2 regions of the Halomonas sp. KHS3 genome follow, and region 1 is predicted to be linked to the other one. Evidence: predicted binding sites of a transcription regulator. Region 1 holds the regulator's gene; the other holds the start of a gene.
What was found. The regulator FliA, encoded in region 1, starts transcription of late flagellar genes. The targets are predictions, from matches to a motif close to CTAAAGTTNNNNNNNNNNCNGCCGATA.
Positions count from the first base shown of each region.

Region 1 (7,458 bases):
CATGATTTTGGGCATGATGATTGTGCCCTTGCCTCCCTTCGCCCTGGATTTACTCTTCACCTTCAACATCGCTCTGGCCATTATGGTGTTATTGGTCAGCATGTTTACGCAGAAGCCGCTGGACTTTGCGGCGTTTCCTGCCGTGTTGCTATTTACTACGCTGCTGCGCCTGTCGCTCAATGTGGCTTCTACCCGTGTGGTGCTGATGGAGGGCCACCAAGGCGGCGCCTCTGCGGGTAAGGTCATTGAAGCGTTCGGGGCGTTTCTGGTCGGCGGTAATTTCGCTGTTGGCCTAGTGGTCTTCCTGATTCTTGTCATCATCAACTTTATGGTTATCACCAAAGGTGCTGGCCGTATTGCCGAAGTGGGTGCGCGCTTTACCCTGGATGCAATGCCTGGTAAGCAGATGGCCATCGATGCCGATCTGAACGCCGGCTTGATCGGCGAAGAAGACGCCAAAAAGCGCCGCGCGGAGGTTTCTCAAGAGGCGGATTTCTTTGGTTCCATGGACGGCGCAAGTAAGTTTGTCCGTGGCGATGCCATTGCCGGTTTGGTGATTATGGTGGTCAATATCATCGGCGGGCTGATGATTGGCATGCTGCAGCACGATATGAGCTTTGGCGCTGCTGGTCAGACCTATATGTTGTTGGCGATTGGTGATGGCCTGGTGGCGCAAATCCCTGCTTTGGTGATCTCCACCGCCGCGGGTGTCACAGTATCCCGGGTCAGCATGGATACGAACGAAGATATTGGCCAGCAAATGCTTAGCCAATTGTTCGTTAATCCTCAGGTACTGATTTTGGCTGCCGTGGTGATGGGCATGCTGGGTATGGTACCTGGCATGCCCAATTTCGTATTTCTATTCTTTACCGCGTTGTTGGCTGGCCTGGCATGGCTGTTAACGCGCCAAAAAGAGAAGGCGTTGGTCAAGGAGGAGATTGCCGCGGCACCGGTGCCTTTACAGGAGACTCCCGAAGCGAGTTGGGAAGATGTGCAACTGGTCGATACGCTTGGCCTGGAAGTGGGCCATCGCTTAATCCCGCTGGTGGACTCGCGTCAAAAAGGCGAGCTGCTCGGGCGCATTAAGAGCGTACGTAAGAAGTTTGCCCAAGAAGTGGGTTTCCTGCCGCCGGTCGTCCATATCCGTGATAATTTGGAGCTGCCGCCGAACGCCTATGTACTCTCCATGAAAGGCGCCGAGATTGGTCGCGCCGAGGCACAACCAGGTAAATGGCTAGCGATTAACCCCGGGCAGGTATCGGGCGAGCTGCAGGGCACCCATACTCAGGATCCCGCTTTTGGCTTGCCCGCTGTCTGGATTGATAGCAACCAGCGTGAGCATGCCCAGGTGTATGGCTACACCGTTGTGGATGCCAGTACCGTCATAGCGACCCACTTGAACCACTTGTTGCACCGTCATTCACCCGAGATGCTGGGCCGTCAGGAAGTACAGAAGTTGCTGGATAAAATGGGCGATGATCAAAAAGCGTTGGTCGAAGAGGTGATCCCCAAAGCTATTTCATTGACGGTACTGCAGCGCATCTTGCAAAACCTGCTTGACGAAGATGTCTCTATCCGCGACATGCGCACTATTCTCGATACCCTGGCCGAGTACGCCACACAGCAAAAAGATCCTAATGAGCTGACGGCGCTGGTGCGAGTCTCGCTGGGGCGCGCCATTGTCCAGCAGTGGTTTGCGGGGCAGGAGACACTCAATGTCATGGGGCTGGATGCTCAACTGGAACAAGTGCTGGTACAGGCCATGAATGGCAACGGCGCCATGGAGCCCGGGTTGGCAGAAACGCTGATGACCCAGGCCCAGCAGGCGCTGGAGCGTCACGAAAGTTCCGGCGAGCCGCCGGTGCTGGTCGTGCAACATTCACTAAGGGCGGTGCTGTCGCGCTTCTTGCGTCGCCGGTTACGCCATATGTCGGTACTGTCCCAGGCTGAAATTCCCGACGATCGCACATTAAGAGTGACCACAGTGGTCGGCGGACGTTAAAGATGGCACGCCGTGATAGGCTAGCGTCGTCCATTTTCAGAACAGGCAAGGGTAAATCATGAGCGTTAGACGTTTCGTGGGAGCCAATAGTCGTGATGTGATGCGCCAAGTGCGTGAAACGCTCGGTGAAGACGCCTTGATTGTCGCAAATCGGCGTACCGAAGGGGGCGTTGAAATTTTAGCGATGGCGGATGAAGCCATCGACCACTTTGAACCCTCACCAGAACCTGCACCACCCGAAACGCCGACAGCACCCCCAGCGCAAGACCCCATGCAGGCGATGAGCGAGCGCTTACTGCGCGAAATGCAGGATATGCGAGCGCTGCTGGCAAACAGCCAGTCAACCCATACTGCTTCACCATCGCCAGCAGCGCCCACCGGAACGGCTGCACGGCTGCGTCAACTGCTATGGAATGTGGGTTTTAGCAGCGAAATTGCCGATGAACTGCTGGCTGGGTTGCCTGCATCGCTAACCAGGTTAGACGGCGATAGCGAAGCCCCACTGCAGTGGCTGCGACAGCAGTTAATGGATCGCCTTTACGTACTCAACGATGAAGCAAGCTTTTTCGACCAAACCGGCATTGTTGCCCTGGTGGGGCCAACGGGGGTAGGTAAAACCACCACCACCGCCAAGCTGGCCGCTCGTTTTGTGATGCGCCACGGCACGCGCCCGGTAGCGCTGGTTACCACCGACAGCTTCCGGATCGGTGCCCATGAGCAGTTGCGCATTTATGCGCGCCTGCTGGATACCCCGATGTACGCCTTGGATGCCGAACAGCCCATCGACGATTTGCTGGGCCGCCTGCAGGGCAAGCAGTGGGTAATTATCGACACCGTAGGCATGAGTCAGCGTGACCAGCGGGTGATAGAGCAGATTGCCCACCTGCAAGGAGGACGCTCGCGGGTACGTTTGGTGCTGCTACTCAATGCTGCCAGCCAACCGGAAACCCTCGAAGAAGTGGTGCTGCGCTACCGTCAGGCCGCGCGGGCGGCGGGCGCAGAGTTAGATGACTGTATTATCACCAAACAGGATGAGGCGGGACGTCTGGCTCCAGTGTTAGATATTATTATGCGTCACGGGATGCGCGTCCTGTTTGGTTCTAATGGTCAGCAGGTGCCCGAAGATATGGCCCTTGCCGCCCCCGATGCGCTAGTGGATCAAGCGCTGAGTACCGCGACTCCTCAGCGTGAACGGGTGCAAAGTGCCGATGCGCCGATGGGAATGCCGCGCTGGTCGCGGGATGTCCTGGGCCAAGGGCGTCGTTTGTCGTCGCTATTGGCGAGGTTGCGCCAACGTGTCACGGGATTTGCGGAATTAGAAGAGATCTGGAACCTAGCTTCGCTGCCTAGTCGTTTGCAGGAAACGCATTTGGATGCATTACTTGCCGGTTATCCAGCGGCAAAGACCACCTTAGGGATGGCGTGGTTTCCGCGGCGCAATGAGCGCGGCTGCGACTGGGCAATGCCGGACATTGGCCTGGACACGGATGGTGCCTGGCTGGCGCTACCCTGGCTGCAGCATCGCCACGCCGCAGGATGGCAGCCACGCTTAGCCGCGCTGTCGGCATCGAGCGGTGTAGCGGTGCACTTACTGCCGCGCTTCCCTGAACCGGATGCACTAGCGTGGCTGGAAGCTGAGCACTTGACCTGGGTCAGCCAAGTGGCCCCCAGTCATCGGTTACGCTTTCACCACGAACGTCAATCTATCCGCCAGCTATTTAGTGACAGTGTGCTAACGCACCATGTGGGCGTGCGTTTTCGTGGCCAATCGGTGCAACTGTGGACTGCCTACGCCGAAGTCGAGGACGCCAGCGGCACGGCTCTACTCGCCTGGTTCGGTGAAGTTCGCGATCCGGAAAGCGCCAAAGTAGTGGCGCGCCGCTACTGGCTTACCCCCGCTCGGCTAGGAGCAGAGGTGCTCTCACTGCTGTTAACCCAGCTGCAAAGCGAAGGCTTGGCCGCCTTGACGCGTCGCGCGTGGCAGCAGTTAAAAGAGGCCGATAGCGGGGATCTAAATGCTGAAGTTCGCCTATTGATGGCCAGCGGTGTGGCATCGGTCGCCGGGCATCTCGATGTTGCTGATGATGAGGAGGCGCAGACGCTGCGTGGCGATCTGCTCAACCTGTTAGGCAACAGCCGTCGCCGCCGCGATACCGGCATGCTTGATGCACTGGTCTACGCCTTTATGGCACGAGATGCGATTCGTCAAATGGGCAGTGTTAGTCGAGAGGGCGTGGTGTGAGCGAACAGGATCAAGCATCGGGTCTACGCAAGTGGGCAAACCTGCAGCGCCAACAGCAGCAAGCTGAGGGTACAGTTGATGTTGCGGCGGCAGAACACGTGCCGGAATCTAAACAGCCTACCTCTCTGTTAACGCCGACAGCTGCAGCGGTGGAAGAGCCAGCAACGGTGGTAGCGCACCAGCCCAAAATTCCGCTTATTGTGGTCGGGCTACCAGGTAGTGGTGCAGCCCAGGTGAACAAGGTTAAAGCAAGATTAGGGCAGTGGTCGACGTTAGGTCGAAGCTGGGCCGGTGATCCTGAGGATTGGGATATTCATATCGTCATGGCCGAAACGGCCGACCTAGCCCAACTTTGCGATCAATACAGCCGTTGGGCACTGTGGATCAGTAGCGATGCCGATACCTTTGCTTCCATGTTCCGTACCTTGCGTCAATTACATGAGCGTGGCGGGCCGCGCCGTTTGCTGGCGCTCCACGAGCCGCATTTGCCGCGTCAAGGGTTGCTCAATAACTTGCGTGAGGCAGCTGATTACTACTTAAATATGGAGCTGTTGGTACTTGCACGATGAGCGCACTCTGCTGAGGAGACCAAGCATGCTAAGCTGGCTATTAAGAGGGAGACTGCTACTGAGCCCAGTACTGCTGACAGGGTGTCTACTAGCAGGGTTAACGGGAAACGCTCAGGCGACACCCGGTAGCTGGAGCAGCCAGATACCAGGTCTGATGGTAGCGATGAGTGATAGGGCAAGTGCTAGTCAAAACGCTACCCCACCCGCTGCTGCTAACAATGTGGAGTCAGCACAGCTCGGGCGTATTCATTGGCAGTTTCAATATCCCCCTGGTGCGTTATTAAACGCTTGGCTGTGCCATCCTGAGCAGTGCGTTGCGTTAGCTGGCATGCGGGGGACTACCACTGCCCTGGCGGGGTTTGCCGCGGATGCGCCGTTGCATTTTCGCTTCGCTTTACGTCCGGGGCAGCGGCCTGTTCGTGTCCAGGGGCTGCAAATGATTGTGAACTATCAGTGAAGGCTGGATAGACGCGAGGCGAGAGGATGTACACAGCACAAGGCAGGATCAAACAGAGTGAGCTGTTGACGCAATACATGCCACTGGTACGACGTCAGGCCTTGACGCTTCAGGTCCGTTTGCCAGCCAGCATTGAGCTCGACGACCTTATTCAAGCCGGGATGGTAGGGCTGCTGGAAGCACTGGGGCGCTTCGATGCCACCCAGGGAGCAACGTTCGCGACGTTTGCCAGTCAGCGTATTCGCGGTGCAATGATGGATGAATTACGTACCCGCGACTGGTTGCCCCGCAGCGTGCGCCGCTCAGCGCGAGCGGTTGACAGTGCCGTTCGTCAATTAGAGCAACAGCTCGGACGGGCACCAGAAGAGAACGAAATCGCCCAACACCTTGAAATGCCGTTGAGTGAGTATCAGCAGCTCCTCAACGACACCAACAGTGGTCAACTGTTGCCGTTTGAAGAGCTGGTGGCCGATGGTGGCGAGCCTAGCAATAATGAATTGGCTAATTCACCGTTCGAGCAGTTGCTAGACGGCCAGCAACGACAAACGTTGATTGAGGCAATTGAAGCGCTGCCAGAGCGTGAAAAGCTGCTAATGGCGCTGTACTACCAAGAAGAACTCAACCTTAAGGAAGTAGGGGCTGTGTTGGGCGTCACGGAGTCACGCGTTTCACAACTGCACAGCCAAGCCGTCAGCCGCTTACGCGCGCGTTTACACGACTCGGCATAACACCTCTTTTTACTCACTTGTGACCGGCAAGGAGCCGTGGATGAACCCTTCGACGCTGATAGGCATATTTGCCAGCATACTACTGTTGGTGAGCGTGCTGTTTTTCACCGCAGAGTCCCCTGAAAGTTTTATCAATTTGCCGGGTTTGGCCATTGTGGTGACCGGTACCCTAGCGGCAACCTTTATCAGCTATCCGCTGAAAGAGGTGCTGCGTGTCGTACGGTTGGTGGGCTTGGTATTCCGGCGCGAAAATACCTATATGCGTGACGATATCCGCGAATTGGTGGATATGTCGCGACTCTGGTTTAAGGGCGATGTACGTGCTGTCGAGCGCGAGTTGGAGCATACCCGAAACCCGTTTTTGCGTACCGGGATCCAACTGGTCATTGCCAACACCAAAGAGGATGAAATTTTTGACATGCTGCGTTGGCGCATTGCCCGTCTTAAAGCGCGTGAGCATGCTGAGGCACAAATATTCCGTACCATGGCCACCTACGCACCCGCATTTGGCATGATCGGCACCCTGGTGGGGCTGGTCAATATGCTGGAAGTCATGGACGCAGGCGACCTGCAGGTGATCGGCCCGCGCATGGCGGTGGCCCTGCTCACCACCTTCTACGGCATTTTACTCGCCAACTTGGTGTTTAAGCCGATTGCGGTGAAACTCGAGCGCCGCACCGAAGAGCGGCTGATTACCATGAACATGGTGCTGGAAGGTATTTCGCTGATTACCAAGCGCCGCCTGCCGTCGTTTATTGAAGAGACCCTCAACTCGTTTGTAGCTAACTATCACGATGAGATCCGTGATAACAGCGTCAAACCAAGGCCTGATTCGTCGGTTAGTGCGGCGGCGAAGGGGTAGGCCAGATGCTTGACCGTGATACGCGCCACGCACTGGAAATGACGCCGTCGCCAGGCGATGGTGACGAGGGTTGGCTAACCAGCTATTTGGATGTGCTGACGCTGCTAATCACGCTCTTTGTGCTGCTGCTTTCACTGACACCGCCGGGAGGCGGTGAGGCGGCTGATACTGCTTTCATGCGCTCGGCTAGCGCTGTATCATCATTGCCGCTGGCGTCTCTAGCCACTGGTATTCAGCCCCGCCATTCAGGGGTTCAGCCGCAGTTTGATGGGCTCGACATCCCCGGTGTCAGTGTTTCGCAAGGGAGTGAAGGGGTCACGTTACGTATTGATACCAGCCTTTTATTTCCCAGCGGTCAAGCTGTACTGACTTCCCGTGGGCAAGAGGTGGTAGAAAGCCTTATCGATGTGCTGACCCGTTTTGACGGTCAGATTTCGGTAGAAGGCCACACCGACAGCGTGCCTATTTCAACGGCCCGCTTCCCCTCTAATTGGGAGCTTTCATCAGCGCGGGCTATCGCTGTGGTGAGGCATTTAGAGCGCCAAGGATTCAATATCTCTCGTATGCGGGCCGTCGGTTATGCCGACACCCAACCCAT
Region 1 is NZ_JWHY01000012.1:26,809-34,266, reverse strand. Features, by position in the region: gene flhA (flagellar biosynthesis protein FlhA) at 1-2,002, shown strand, start outside; gene flhF (flagellar biosynthesis protein FlhF) at 2,061-4,244, shown strand; gene RO22_RS21435 (hypothetical protein) at 4,241-4,813, shown strand; gene RO22_RS21430 (flagellar protein FlhE) at 4,839-5,270, shown strand; gene RO22_RS21425 (RNA polymerase sigma factor FliA) at 5,297-5,998, shown strand; gene RO22_RS21420 (motility protein A) at 6,039-6,860, shown strand; gene RO22_RS21415 (flagellar motor protein MotB) at 6,866-7,458, shown strand, end outside.

Region 2 (7,458 bases), on a different contig from region 1:
TGCTGAATTTGGACACACCGGTAAGCAGCACGAAGTGCAGGTGCGGGTCGGCGTCTTTCAGCACGCTGTAAAGGTTCTTCAAACCCTCGCGCAGTTCCCGGGCGCGCTCCGGTACCAGGATATTGTCCAGAATCGGCTTGTCGTATTCGTCAATCAGAATGACCACCCGCTGACCACTCTTCTGGTGGGCGGCGCGAATGAGGGCAGAAAATTCACCCGGTATATCGGTTTTATGGTGGTGGGTAATGCCGAGTTGCTCACGTTGAACGCGTAGCTGCTCACGGATACGCTCATCCAGCCCTTCACGGCCCTGCATCACGCCATCGGCAAAGCTAATACGAATCACCGGGTAGCGCTGTTGCCAGTCCCACTTGTCGTGGAGATACAGCCCTTCGAACAGCGCCTGGCGACCTTCAAACAGGCAACGCAGGGTGTCCAGCAACAGGCTTTTGCCGAAGCGGCGTGGCCGCGAAAGGAAGTAGTATTTGTTCTGGTTAACCAAACGCTCAATGTGCGGTGTCTTATCGACGTAGTAATAGTTCCCTTCGCGGATATCCGAGAACGTCTGAATCCCGATGGGTAGCTTACGGCGGTGGGCATCCGTCACGGTGGGTCTCCAGAGCAAGAAACAGCGATGCGAGCAGCAGTAGTTTAGCATGCTCAGGGGCTGAAATGCCTAGCCACGAGTCGTCAGCGCGCCGAGTGTTGTTCGCAGCTAAGGTAAAGGCGTTGGTGGCAACGAAGTAACAAGGGCTGGAGGGAGACGAGAAACATCTCATGAAGTAGTGCTGCCAACAAGCATATCGTTATAAAAAGTGAGTTAGCTCTCACCAGTTGACTTGTCAGGCTCTAACGCAAATAATAATTATTGCCATTTATTCCGTGGTGTTAATCAAGGCAGGAGGCCGAGCTGTGGATACCCAGACCTGGAGCGCTGAGTTAGAAGATATCTTCGTTAATCAGCGGCCCCGGCTCTGCTGTGTCGCCGCAAGAGTATTGGGCAATGCTGATCAAGCCGATGATGTCGTGCAGGACGCCTATCTAAAAATTTCGGAAGCAACCACGCTTTTTGAGGTGAAGCAGCCCATATCTTACGTGTCACGTGTGGTGCGCAACCTCGCCATTGACCGCTGCCGCCGTTCGGCGTTTGAGTCAACTTTGTTTGCAAAAGAAGAGGAAGGGGAGGCCGCCTCTTACGCGTCACACTCTCCAGAGGTGATCGCGATTGACCGCCAGGCCTTGGCACAGGTGGTGGACGCGCTGGACGAGCTGCCCGAGCGTACGCGTCGCGCTTTTGAGCTCTATCGTTCGGGAAGTCATACGCAGCGGGAAGTGGCCCACTTGTTAGGTATTTCCACCACGTTAGTTAATTTTATGATTCGCGATGCATTGACTCATTGCCGCCAGTCGCTACAAGGCCAGACGTTGCCAGATCGGTAAGCCCACGTTCCGTCCCTTCTTTGTTGTCGCTTTGTTACACTGTCAGCAAATAGCGTTGATAATATTACACGCTTCCCGAGACAGGTGTTCAGCAGGCAGCAGTAGCGAGGTTTGACAGTAACGATGGATAACGACAGCGGCGATGATGCCGTTTGGCAAACGGCGCTAGACTGGCTGATGCGCGAGCATGAAGAGACGTTGAGCGACGCTGATCGCGAGGCGCTTCATGCGTGGTTAGCGGCTTCTTCTCAGCACCGCCGTGTATTTCGTGAAGCCGAACAGCTATGGCTGCTAACGGGGATGATTCCAAGTGGTGATGAGCGCAACTGATCAGTCACTGTTTTTTTTACTCTCCTCCTTCGGTTGTCAGGCTAACTAAATGGTCGCGAGCTAAAGCTGCCTCCTACTGGTGCAATTCTTAGTCTGGCAAAGGTAATTCTATGCCTACGCCCTAGCGGCCCCTCCCCTTATTTTTTCTATTTTCCTACCCCAACATTAAATTTTCTGACGCCTCACTCGTCATTGAGTAATGAGAAGTAATTGCGTTTTATTTCTCATTCCTTTGGCAACGATGAGGTTAGTCCCATGACAAGCTGTTTTGATCGTGAAGATGGTGTCTTCCGCGTATTAGTCAACCACGAAGAGCAGTACTCCCTCTGGCCAGAATGGAAAGCGATTCCCGCTGGCTGGACCGATACCGGCGTACTCGGCGATAAGCCAACCTGCCTCGACTACGTCGAAAAGACCTGGACTGATATGCGGCCACTCTCGCTGCGCCAGTGGATGGATGAGCAGGCTAACGCTGAGGCGGAGCAGGTGGATGCAGGTTAAGCGTTTAAGACTGCTCTGCCTGCCCTGTGCCGGGGCTAGCGCCACCATGTATCTGCGCTGGAAGCGTCAGTTGCCCGCCTGGATCGAGGTATATCCCGTCGAGCTGCCTGGGCGTGGTGAGCGCCTGGGTGAGTCGCTCATCGATGACTTCGAGTCCCAGGTCGTGCGGCTGTGCGAAGAGCAAGCAACGCGGATGCGCGGCGACTTTGCCCTGTTCGGTCACAGCATGGGGGCGTTGTTGGCCTACGGCATGGCAGCTCGCTTGCGCGATGTAGGGCGACCTCAGCCGCGGATGCTGTTCGCCTCAGGCAGCGCGGCGCCCTCAATGCGCGACTCAGACCGCTTGGCGGGCCTTGATAACGACAAGGCCCTGATTGCGGATCTACGCCAGCAGGGCGGCACCCCAGAGGAAGTGTTCGAAAGCCCGGAACTGCTGCGCCTCACTCTTGATGTGTTGGCGGCGGACTATCGCCTCTGCCGCAGTTTCCGCTATCGCGGCGGGTCGCCGTTTGGTTATCCCTTACAGGTACTCGCAGGGCGCGATGACGATATCGAAAGAGAGCGTTTAGAAGCGTGGCAGCGAGAAGCGGGCGGGGCGTTCTCGTTGGACTGGTTCGAAGGAGGGCACTTCTTTATTCGCCAGCAGCAAGCACAAGTGCTGGAGACTATCGAACGGGCGCTAACTCGACGGCTTGAGGAGGTGCCCCATGCAGCGCCTGCAGTTAGCTGAAGGGGCCCCTGAGGGGCTTGAAGTCTGGCGCTTATCGCTCGGTCTAAACGCCCCGGTGGCTGACGAAGATGATCGGTTGCTGAGTCGAGCCGAGTGGCAGCGCGCCCAGCGGCTTCGCCGTCATGCCGATGTCGTACGCGCCGTGGCGACTCGCGCGGCCCTACGGCGACTGCTATCAGCGCACACCGGTATAGCGCCAGAAAAGTTGGTGTTCACTCAGAACGCTTACGGCAAACCAGCGTTGGAAAACGCTGATGGGCCTGCTTTCAATGTCTCCCACTCTGGCCATGTCGCCCTGATCGCGCTTGCTCCCGGCGGCGCGGTGGGAGTCGATATTGAGCGCTGCCGACCCGAGGCCGAACTGGCGCCGCTGCAAGGGCTGGTGCTATCGCCGAGTGAGCAGCTCGGCCACGCACGCGACGGCATCGCACTGCCCTTTATGGAGCGCTGGGTGGTTAAAGAGGCGGTGCTCAAAGCCTTGGGCCTGGGCATCGCTGATCATTTGCAGGCGCTCTCGATCACTTCCTCTTTAGGGTCGCCAGGCACCTATCACCTTGAGCACTCGCTTCCCATTTCATCACCTTTGCAAGCATGGCCGCTGCCAGCGCCGAGTGGCTATGCCGCTGCCCTGGGCTATGTCGACAAAAGCTATGTCGACTCGGACTGCACCTGCTATGCCCATAGCGCTCAGGGCGAACGCTACTCAACGAATTTTTAGGAGATCAATAATGGACAGCCAAAGCGCAACACCAACGCAACAAACCAACACCATATCCAAACGTCAGGGGCCTGCTGATTCGGAGCTGCCCATTATGATTTCTCCCTCCTATCCAGGGCAGCCGCTGCTGGAAGCCTTTGGCGATTTGCGTGCTGATATTGAGACGTTGGTGGCCAGAGTCGGCGGGGTGTTGCTAAGAGGCTTCGATGTTCCCTCCGTGGACGATTTTCAGCAGTTTGCTGCCGCCTTTGGTCATCCTCTGCTGAGCTATGAGTTCGCTTCTACGCCACGCTCAGCGGTTTCGTCAGGCATTTATACCTCCACCGAATACCCCGCCCATCAACATATTCCCCTCCACAATGAGCAGGCCTACACCCGCGAGTGGCCGATGAAAATCTGGTTCCACTGTGTCACCGCTTCCCCCGAAGGGGGAGAGACGCCGATAGCCGATAGCCGCGCTATTTACCGCCGTATGCCAGTAGAGATTCGTGAGCGCTTTGCTCCAGGCATTCTCTACGTACGCAACTACGGTGATTTCGATATGCCTTGGCAAAAGGTGTTTAACACCGAAGACCGCGCTGAAGTGGAGGCATTCTGCCAGCGCGCGGGTATTCGCTGTGAGTGGAAGCCCGATGGCGACCTGCGTACCACCCAACTGTGCCAAAGCATAGAGACTCACCCTGTCACCGGTGAGCAGGTGTGGTTCAACCAAGGCCATCTTTTCCATGTCTCCAACCTGCAGCCAGAAGTACGAGAGTCGCTGGAAGAGCTGCTTGACCCCGAAGACATGCCGCGCAACGTCTTCTTTGCCGATGGTAGCCCCATCGACGATGCCATCTTCGATGAGATCCGCGGCGTACTGGCCGACGAAACGGTGATGTTCCCCTGGCAGGCAGGCGATGTGCTAATGCTCGACAACATGCTGGTCGCCCATGCACGCACGCCGTTCAAAGGGCCGCGCAAAGTCGTCGTCGCCATGGCGGAAGGTCACGGCAACCTCTCCAAAGACTGAATACAACGGCTCAATCCCACGCCACGGCCAGGAGTTCCAGCAGGTACGCATATGAATATAAGGCACGCCCAGACGATGAACAGCCACCCGTCCCATAACGTTGTTAACCACAGCTTCGTTGAGCATTTAAGTCGCCTGGCCCGGGAAAGGCCCAGCGACAGGGCGCTGATTGTAGTGAACGCACAAGGTGAGACCACCCTTGACTACGCCACCCTGGAGCGGCGTTCCCGCGCCCTGGCCAGCGAGCTCCAGCAGCGGTTCCCGGCTGGTGAGCGTGCCTTGATCCTGCTGGATAACGATGAACACTATGTGGTGGCGTTCTTCGCCTGCCTATATGCCGGGGTGATTGCCGTGCCGGTCTTCCCTCCAGAGTCGGCCAAGCAGCAACATCTGGCACGTCTGCTCGCCATTGCCGCCGACTCCCAGGCCGCCTGTGTGCTCACCTCTACAACGATTATCGATGTGGTCGCATCTGCAAGCGAAGGCTTCGGCAGCGCCGAACTGATCCCCGTGGATGCCGTAGATGAGAGCCGCGCTGAACACTGGATTGAGCATCGCCCAAAGCGTGGTGATCTCGCCTTTTTACAGTACACCTCAGGTTCCACGGCCACTCCCAAAGGGGTGATGGTTAGCCATGGCAATCTGATGGCGAACGAGCGTGCTATTGAGACGGGCTTCTCGATTGGTGCCGACGATGTTTTCGTCAGTTGGCTGCCGCTTTACCACGACATGGGGCTGATCGGTGGCTTGCTGCAGCCCATCTATCGCGGTATCCCTGCGGTATTGATGAGCCCCACCTTCTTTTTACAGCGGCCGGTACGCTGGCTGGAAGCGATCTCCCGCCACCGGGGCACCATTAGCGGTGGCCCTGATTTTGCCTACCGGCTGTGTCTTGAGCGTATCCGCGACGAGCAGCTTGAGGCGCTCGACTTATCCAGCTGGCGGGTTGCGTTCTCAGGCGCCGAGCCGGTACGCCACGATACCCTCACTGGCTTTATCGAACGCTTCCGCCCGGCGGGCTTTGCCGCTGACACCGCAGCACCCTGTTATGGCTTGGCCGAAGCGACGCTATTGGTTAGCTGTAATTCGCGCGGTACGGGCGTGGTAGGCACGGCTTTTTCTCAACAGTCGCTGGCCGAGGGAAAGGCTGCCTCAGCGGTTGAAGGCAACACCCTGGTGGGCTGCGGTACACCGGAACCCGGTCACGCTATCGATATTGTCGACCCTGAGGGGCTTCACTCGCTGCCCAGTGGTGAAGTCGGCGAGATCTGGGTCAATGGGCCTAGCGTGGCGCACGGGTATTGGCAGAACCCAGAAGCAACAGCGCAAGCCTTTGTTACCCGCGATGGGGTCAGTTGGCAGCGCACCGATGATGCTGATGCACAGAACCACGACGCCCGCGATGATCGCTGGTTGCGCACCGGCGATCTGGGCTTTCTGCACGAAGGGCAGCTGTATATCGCTGGGCGTATTAAAGACCTGATCATTCTGCGCGGCCATAACGTCTACCCACAGGATATCGAGAGCGCTATCGAAGCCGAGGTGGAAGCAGTGCGCAAAGGGCGCGTGGCGGCCTTTGCAGTGACCACGCCGGAAGGCGCTGAAGGGATTGGCATTGCGGCAGAAGTCTCCCGCGGCATACAGAAGCTAGTGCCCGCCGAGAAGTTGGTCGAAGCGCTAAGCGAGACAGTGGGGAGCACTTGCCATGAGCCGCTTTCGGTAGTGCTACTGCTCAACCCAGGTGGCCTTCCCAAAACCTCCAGCGGTAAATTGCAGCGCAGCACCTGCCGCCAAGGCTGGGAGGCGGGTAGCCTGGATGCCTACGCCATTCACGCCTTTGGGCGTTTTGTCAGTGGCGGCAGCGATGAGGATGCTGGTGGTGGAAAGTCATCGCACTCTACTGCGGAAGCTGGAAGCGAAACGGAGCAAGCGTTAGCGAAGCTCTGGCACCAGGTGCTGGGGGATGACGACACCCAGTCGCAAAGTAAGCCGCTAGGCAGCGATGCTCATTTCTTCGCCAGCGGTGGTAATTCTCTGGCGGCGGTGCGGCTAGCCGCCATCATCAGTGATTACTGGGGCGTCGAGCTATCTCTGCACTCGCTGTTCGAGCAACCGCGCTTGTCTGCCATGGCTAACGCTATCGAAGCACGTTTGGCGGCATCATCGGATCAACGAGGGATGGCCATCCCCCGTCTTGAAGATGATCAGCGCCAAGGCGACATACCGCTGTCGGAAGGACAGCGCAGCCTATGGCTGACGTGGCAACTTGATCCCCAGAGCGCTGGTTACAATATGGCAGGGGCACTGCATCTCAAGGGGGTGTTGGAACCAACAGCGCTCAATGCAGCGCTGGAGGCCCTCGTACAACGACATGATATTTTACGTACTTACTACCCCTTGAATGAGGCGGGAGAACCTGTTCAGCGGCTAGCGCAGGATTGGCATCCTGAGTTTATCTGTAACGAGATGCTCGGTGATACCGTGGATGAACGGGAGCAGGCACTGCATGACGCACTCACCAAACTGGCCCGGCAGCCTTTTGCCTTGGATCAGGCACCTCCCTTAACCGTCGCTCTCTACCGCTTGTCCACGGGGCACCATGTGTTAGCTGTCGTGCAGCACCACATTGCTGGGGATGGATGGTCAGTACAGGTGCTCATCGATGATCTATGCGCATTTTATGAAGGCGCGTGTACACAGCAAGAAGCCAAGCTTGCACCACTGCCA
Region 2 is NZ_JWHY01000002.1:518,828-526,285, forward strand. Features, by position in the region: gene RO22_RS04625 (ATP-binding protein) at 1-658, opposite strand, end outside; gene RO22_RS04630 (RNA polymerase factor sigma-70) at 913-1,440, shown strand; gene RO22_RS04635 (FecR/PupR family sigma factor regulator) at 1,552-1,770, shown strand; gene RO22_RS04640 (MbtH family protein) at 2,026-2,271, shown strand; gene RO22_RS04645 (thioesterase II family protein) at 2,261-3,001, shown strand; gene RO22_RS04650 (4'-phosphopantetheinyl transferase family protein) at 2,979-3,719, shown strand; gene RO22_RS04655 (TauD/TfdA family dioxygenase) at 3,730-4,731, shown strand; gene RO22_RS04660 (non-ribosomal peptide synthetase) at 4,783-7,458, shown strand, end outside.
Region 2: the regulator FliA is predicted to act here: its motif matches at 1,936-1,962, upstream of RO22_RS04640 (MbtH family protein).